3 regions of the Nocardioides marmoraquaticus genome follow, and region 1 is predicted to be linked to each of the others. Evidence: predicted binding sites of a transcription regulator. Region 1 holds the regulator's gene; each other region holds the start of a gene.
What was found. The regulator LexA, encoded in region 1, represses DNA repair genes until DNA is damaged. The targets are predictions, from matches to a motif close to TCGAACANNTGTTCGA.
Positions count from the first base shown of each region.

Region 2: a site for LexA is predicted at 824-839, ahead of ACYU8I_RS10345 (HNH endonuclease signature motif containing protein). Genes of this name have one in related genera too.
Region 3: a site for LexA is predicted at 926-941, ahead of ACYU8I_RS08620 (HNH endonuclease signature motif containing protein). Genes of this name have one in related genera too.

Region 1 is NZ_BAAHAA010000007.1:45,791-48,053, forward strand. Features, by position in the region: gene ACYU8I_RS07125 (fibronectin type III domain-containing protein) at 1-448, opposite strand, end outside; gene lexA (transcriptional repressor LexA) at 567-1,322, opposite strand; gene ACYU8I_RS07135 (LysM peptidoglycan-binding domain-containing protein) at 1,612-1,965, shown strand; gene ACYU8I_RS07140 (lysoplasmalogenase family protein) at 2,104-2,263, opposite strand, start outside.
Region 2 is NZ_BAAHAA010000011.1:67,558-69,820, forward strand. Features, by position in the region: gene ACYU8I_RS10340 (cellulase family glycosylhydrolase) at 1-538, shown strand, start outside; gene ACYU8I_RS10345 (HNH endonuclease signature motif containing protein) at 869-2,263, shown strand, end outside.
Region 3 is NZ_BAAHAA010000008.1:157,970-160,232, forward strand. Features, by position in the region: gene ACYU8I_RS08620 (HNH endonuclease signature motif containing protein) at 1-897, opposite strand, end outside; gene ACYU8I_RS08625 (hypothetical protein) at 1,139-1,816, opposite strand; gene ACYU8I_RS08630 (endonuclease) at 1,927-2,263, shown strand, end outside.

The DNA.
Region 1 (2,263 bases):
CCAGCGTGCTGCCGGCCTCGGCCTGCTGGGTCGTGGACCCGCGAACGGTCGCCGCGGCCCGTTGCGGAGCCTCGAACGCCGGTTCCACCACGTAGACGTGCCCCTCGACCGACACCCGGACGGTCTCGTCGCGCAGCAGCTGGGCGAGCCGGCCCGGCGACATCGCGTTGCGCTCGGCGACCTCGGGCACGAGGTCGCCGCGCCGCGCGAGCAGCTGCTCGCCCGACAGGGACCGCGGCAGGATCTCGTCGTACTCAGCGCGATCGGGAGCGGCTGCGGCCTGCTCGACGGACGCTTCGCCGGTCGTGGTCGTGGTCGTGGTTGTGGTCGGACCGGAGCCGGCCTGCGCGACAGCCGAACCGGCGTCGGCCAGCTCGGGCACGCACGCGAGTCCGAGGGCCAGAGCGGCGAGGACGGCCGCTCCGCGGGTCAGCACGGGGTGGATCACCCCGAGATGATGACCCGAAAGGACCTAGTTGCGTCCGGAATGTCGGAAATTGGTGAGGCGGATGACCGGCCGGCGCTCCCGGTGCGGGGCGCCGGCCGGACCGGTGGGACGCGTGGGGTCAGACGCGACGGAGCACGGCGGTGACCTTGCCGAGGATCGTGGCGTGGGTGCCGTCGATCGGGTCGTAGGCGTCGTTGTGCGGCAGCAGCCACGGCGTGCCGCCGCGGCGCTGCAGGGTCTTGACGGTGGCCTCCCCGTCGAGCAGTGCGGCGACGATGTCGCCGTTCTCGGCCGTCTGCTCCTTGCGCACCACGACGTAGTCGCCGTGGCAGATCGCGGCGTCGATCATGGAGTCGCCGCTGACCTCGAGCAGGAAGAGCTCGCCGTCGCCGACCAGCGAGCGGGGCAGCGGCATGACCTCCTCGACCTGCTCCTCGGCCAGGATCGGCACGCCGGCCGCGATACGGCCGAGCAGCGGGACCTGGGTCGCCTCGGGCGCCGCGTCCCCGATCCCCGTGGGGTCGAAGGGCGCCTCGTCGGCGCTGGCGATCGCGCGGCGGGCCGCCATCAGCTCGGGGATGAACACCTCGAGGGCACGAGGGCGGTTGGGGTCGCGGCGGATGAACCCCTTCTGCTCGAGGACGCGCAGCTGGTGGGCGACGCTCGAGGAGCTCGTGAGCCCGACGAGGTTGCCGATCTCGCGGATGCTCGGCGGGTAGCCGCGCTTCTCGATCGACTCGCGCAGCACGTTGAGGATCCGCTGCTGGCGAGGGGTCAACCCCGTCAGGTCGGGCGCGGAGTCGGGCAGCTCGGAGACCGAGCCGCGGTCGGTGGGGGTGGTCTCGCCCGTGCGTCGGGAGCTCTGCCGTGACATGCGCCGCACGCTAGTGCTCGACCGGGTCGACTTCAAACACATGTTCGAAGCGTGTCGTCGTGGCGCGGCCGCACGTGTGCGAGCAGCTCGCTGGCAACGGGTCGTCACAACGCGGGTCCGACCTCTTGCATCGTTCGAACAGACGTTCTACGCTCGTACACATGTTCGAACCGCTGCCGGTCGGATCCACCTTGTCGGTGGTCGCGACTAGACAGCAGTCACGACAGCAGGGGTCGCCCTCCACGCTCGGCCACCAGGGCCGAGCACTTTCCCCGAGCGAGGTAGAGCGATGAGCACGATGACGATCAGCCCCCACACCATGGGTCGCGGCACGATGCCCGTCCGGGTCCGCCTGACCCGCCGCGGTCGCGCGGTCCTGACGCTGACCTTCCTGGGCGTGCTGCTGGCCCTGATGCTGACGGTCGGCGGCTCCTGGGCCACGGCCACGCTCACCGACGGGGGCGGCACCACCGAGCCGGTGGGAGTCGTCGAGGTGCAGACGGGCGACACGCTGTACGACATCGCGGCCTCGGTCGCCGCGCCGGGCGAGGTCCGTGAGATGGTGCTGCGGATCCAGGAGCTCAACTCCCTCCCGGGTGCCGAGATCTCCGTAGGTCAGCGCCTGGCCGTTCCCCGCGGCTGAGCCCGGCCCGTCCGCCACGGGCCGCTTGCGGCGCAGACGGTCTCCTCGACCCAGACCGGCAGCGCCAGGGGAGAAGTGGGGTGGGTTCCGTCCGGACGGAGCCCACCCCCTTCGCACGTCCGGGGGCCGTCGGTCGCCTCAGCAGCGCGCCGCGCCCGCCGCGAGCAGCCACTGGGCCGCGGCGTAGGTCAGCATCACGGCGCGTTCCGCCCAGGGGGCCGGACCGTCGAGGACGAAGGTGCGCGCGCCGAGCACCCCGTCGCTCATGAGGAAGAGCACCCCGCCCGCCGCGAGCCGT
Region 2 (2,263 bases), on a different contig from region 1:
GCTGGCCTACCAGCCGACCCGGGGCGGGCTGCACAGCCCGTCGGACTTCCTGCTCGAGGCCTGCCGCGACGGTGGCTGCGAGTCGCTGGCCGGCGTCGCCTACCACCCGTACACCTTCCCGCACCTGCCGAGCACCCGCACCAGCTGGCTGACGCCGTGGGAGCACGTCTTCCGCGACGGGTCCGACTCGCGGGCCCTGGTGTCGGTGCTCGACTCGCTCGGGCTCGGCCACCTCGAGGTGAGCTTCAACGAGTCCGGCGCCCCCACCGGCGGCCCCGGCCTCGCCGCCGACTCCGCCTCCGCGTGGGTGCCGGGCGTGACGACCCACGTCACCGAGCGGCACCAGGCGGCGATCGTCGCCGACGGCGTGCGCACCGCCGCCGCCCAGCCGCGGGTCTCGCACCTGTTCGTCTACACCGACCGCGACCAGGGCGTCCGCGCCGACCCCTCGACGTGGTTCGGCCTGCGCCGCCCCGACGGCACCAAGAAGCCGTCGTACGCCGCCTTCGCCAAGGCCGTCTCGGCCCTCCGCCGCTGAAGGCAGCCCACGCTCCCCGAGGAGTCGCGAGGGACGACCGAGCCCCACGAAGGGGGCGCGCCCTTCGAGGCTCGCTTCGCTCGCACCTCAGGGATCGGGATCGCAGCCTCCGCTCCCCGAGGAGTCCGCGAGGGACGACCGAGCCCCACGAAGGGAGGACCGGAGTTGTAGTAGTGCCACACGACGAAGCCGGGCTGGTCGAGGTGTGAGGAGCCCCTGGGCGACGAGCCGCGAGGCCCCGGTGACCCGACCGCCGGCACCGGCAATCCGCGAGTCCGCATGCTGTCGATCACTTGTTCGATTGTCAGTGCGGAGCGGTAGACTCCGTTCATGGAGCTGGCCCCCACGACGACCACCGACACGGCACCCGTGCCGGTCCATGGGCCGGTCGAGGTCGACGTGCGCGCCGCGATCATCGACGAGCTCCTCACCGCCCGCGCCCAGGTCCACGCCGGCGAGGTGAAGCAGGTCTGGATGGCGCTGCAGTGGGCGCTGGCCCACCCCGCGGTGGTCGGCGCCGACGGTGTGATCACCGACTACGCCGGCTGGGGCGAGCCACGGCTGTCGATGCCCGGTCCGCTGGTGCCGCTCGCCGGACCGGGTGCCCCGCTGGTCCACCCACTGGCGCCGCTCGAGCTGGCCGCCGCACTCGACCGGTCCGTCGACCACGCGATGCACCTGCTCGCGGATGCGTTGGAGCTGGCGTTCCGGCTCTCGCGGCTGTGGGCGCTCGTGCAGGAGGAGCGGGTGCCGGTGTGGGTGGCGCGGCAGATCTCCCGCGAGACCCGCGACCTGGCCTACGACGCCGCCGCCCACGCCGACCGGCTCATCACCGCCGTGCCGGACAAGATCGCCCGCGTCGACGCCCGCCGGCTGGTCCACGAGGCCCGGCTGACCGCGGACCCCGACCGCGCCGTCGCCGACGAGGAAGAAGCGATGTCGCGTCGCGGGGTGTGGTTGCGCCGTGACCGCCGCGCACCCGGCGTCATCGACGTCAACATGACGCTCGACGCCGACGATGCCGACCTCCTCGACGCCACCGTCTCCCGGGTCGCGGCCGACCTGCGCGACCTCGGCGACACCTCCAGCCGCGACATCCGGCGGGCGACCGCGGTCGGGATCCTCGCCGACCCCCAGCACGCCCTCGACCTCATGTCCGGCCGCACCACCGACGTCCAGCCCGGCGGGCAAGCTGGATCGGGCGGTGACACCGACCTCGTCGTCCACCTCACCCCGGTTGACCTCGACGACACGACCAGCGAGCAAGGCACGTTCGTCGAGGAGACCCGCGGCCCCGTGTCTGCTCTACAGCGGGCCGCGTGGATCCGACGCCGCGCCACCCACGACGGACGTGTGCGTGTCCGGGCCGTCCTCCACGGCCAGGGACACCAGGGACACCGGGGGCACCGGGGGCCTCGTGACGGTCGCTGCGCGACCTCCTCGACCACCGGCGACGACGCCACCACCGACCTCACCAGCGAAGTGCGGGCGTGGCTGGCCCGGCACGGCATCGACGCCCCCGTCACCACCCTCACCCCCATCCACCTGAGCAACGACACCGCGGTCGACGCCCACGACCCGCCACCACTGATGCGCGAACAGGTCGCGCAACGCGACGGCCACTGCGTCTTCCCCGGCTGCCGCCGCGACTCCCGCACCTGCGACCTCGACCACACCGAGGCCTACCTGCCACCAGATGACGGCGGACCACCCGGCCAGACCAAC
Region 3 (2,263 bases), on a different contig from region 1:
GCCGCGACGGACGGTGACGGGCCGGGTGTCGTGCGGGTCGGTGTCGATCGCGGTTGTCTCGACAGGCTCGGTCGCGGTGGTCTCGACAGGCTCGACCGACGACGGGGCGGTGTCTCGTAGCGGGGACATGATGGCGTCGAGGGCCTTCTTGAGCATGGCGCCGTGCAGCTTCGGGATGCGGAAGCGGCCGTGGGTGAGGCCTTGGTGGTCGGTCCAGGTCTCGAAGACCGTCGTGCGGGCGGCGCGGGCTTCCTCGGCCTCGAGGAGCCGGCCTTCGTAGGCATCCGCGGCCTCGGGGGCGATGACGGCATAGAGGCGTCGGCCGAGGTGGTCGAGGTCGGCGGCGTCGTGATCGTGGGCGAGGTCGACGAGGTGGGCCTCCGCGACCTCGCGCTGGTCGCCGTCGACCGCGAACTCACCGGAGACCGGCAGCAGGTCCAGCGACCGCTTGATCGCGCGGGCCTGGTCGAGCGACACCCGTCCGGTGGCCATGCCGGTGGCGAGGTGAGGCATCGCATCATCTGTCGCCTGGGCGAGGCGGAGGTCGGCGCGGGCGAGGCTGCGGCGGCTGCGGGTCTCGCGGGCGTACCAGTCGGCGATCGACCGGTCGCCGGGGTCGAGGATCGAGCCGTTGCGCTCCGCCTCCGCCATCACCGTGAGTCGCAGTGCGTCGAGCTGGGCCTGGGCGGTGGCGAGGTCGAGCAGGGTGTCGGCCAGCTCCTCGGCCCGCATCGCCCACACCGGCCGCGCGGATGGTGCGGCGAGCTGGTCGAGCCGGTGCCGCAGCCGGCGGGTGAAGTCGGCTACCGGGTGGCGAGGCACCCCGGCGTCTGGCTCGCTCGTGCCCGTGACGGAACCACCCAGGGTCGTGGGGGTGTCGTCGGTGGTGCGAGCCATGCCCCATCCTACGACAACAGTGACGCATTCGAACAGATGTGCGACACCATGTGGACGCGGTTGTGAGTGGTGGGCGGTTGGGTGCGGGGGTCTCGAGGCTCCTCGCTGGGGCTCGTCGCGCCTCGACCAGCGGCAGCAGCGCGGCCCTTCGGGAGGAGCAGTCGCGCACGGGGCGGCGTCCGAGCTTCCCGCGGGCCTCGTGGTGGGTCACTGTGCGAGGTCCACGACCACACGACGCCGGTCAGGCCTCCGGGGCGGCGAAGCCCGGGGACGGCGTCGGGGCCGGGGGGCCGTAGCCGCCGTCGCGCGACGAGGCGTCCCGCACGACCGGCACGCCGCCGCTCGCGCGGGGCAGGGCGTCACGGCGGCGGAGCCAGGGCCGCCAAACGCGGGTGAGGGGCTCGGCGGGGACGGCAGCGCTGCTCCAGCTCGCGCCACCCTGGCTCGCGATCCAGCCTTCCTCGAACCACGGCTCGGGATCGCCCGCGCCATCGTCCGCGACCCGGCGGAACTCCGCGAAACCGCGGGTGGCCACCCAGACCGCCATCTCGGCCTGGGCCACCAGGTCGTCGCGGTCGTCCTCCGACTGCGGCAGCAGGGCGCACTCGTCGCAGCACGGCACGGCCTCGTGGGCGAGGTCACCGAAGAACAGCGTGACGCCGGTGCCCGTCATGAGCTCGTGGCGCAGCACCACCAGGGTCGCGGCCTCGTCGGACGCCGGGACCGCGGCGAACGACCCCTCCGGGGAGGCGGGACCGAAGACCGACGGGGTGTGCGGCAGGCGAGCCAGCTCCGAGGTCGCCACCGGACGCACCTCGCACACGAAGAAGTCGACCAACCGGTCACCGACGCCACCCAGCCACTCCGCGAGGGGCTCGGTCGCCTGCTGCACCCTGCGCTCCAGGTCGTGGTCGGTCATGACGCCCCTCCTCTGCTCGTGGTCGACGGCGGGCCGCGAGGACCGTACGCGGGCCCCACGCTTCCCCGCGAGCGGATTCCCCGCTCCCGCAATCGGGGTACTCCCCGCCCATGGCCCACGAGCGCGTGCTGGACGCCCTGCTGGAGCGGTACGGCCGCACGTTCGCCGACGAGGCGGGCATCCCGCTGGCCGACAAGCCGTCGCCGCTGTTCCAGCTGCTGGTGCTGACCTCGCTGCTCTCGGCCAACCTCGACGCCCACCTCGGCCTCCGAGCGATGCGGACGCTCGGAGGGGCCGGGCTGCGCACGCCGCGGAGGCTGCTCGACGCGGGCCACGAGGGTCGCTGGCAGGTGCTGTCCGACGCGCGCTACCTGCGCAAGGAGCAGACCGCGCGCCAGCTGGGGCAGCTCGCCGAGGAGGTGCTCGACCACCACCGCGGCGACCTGC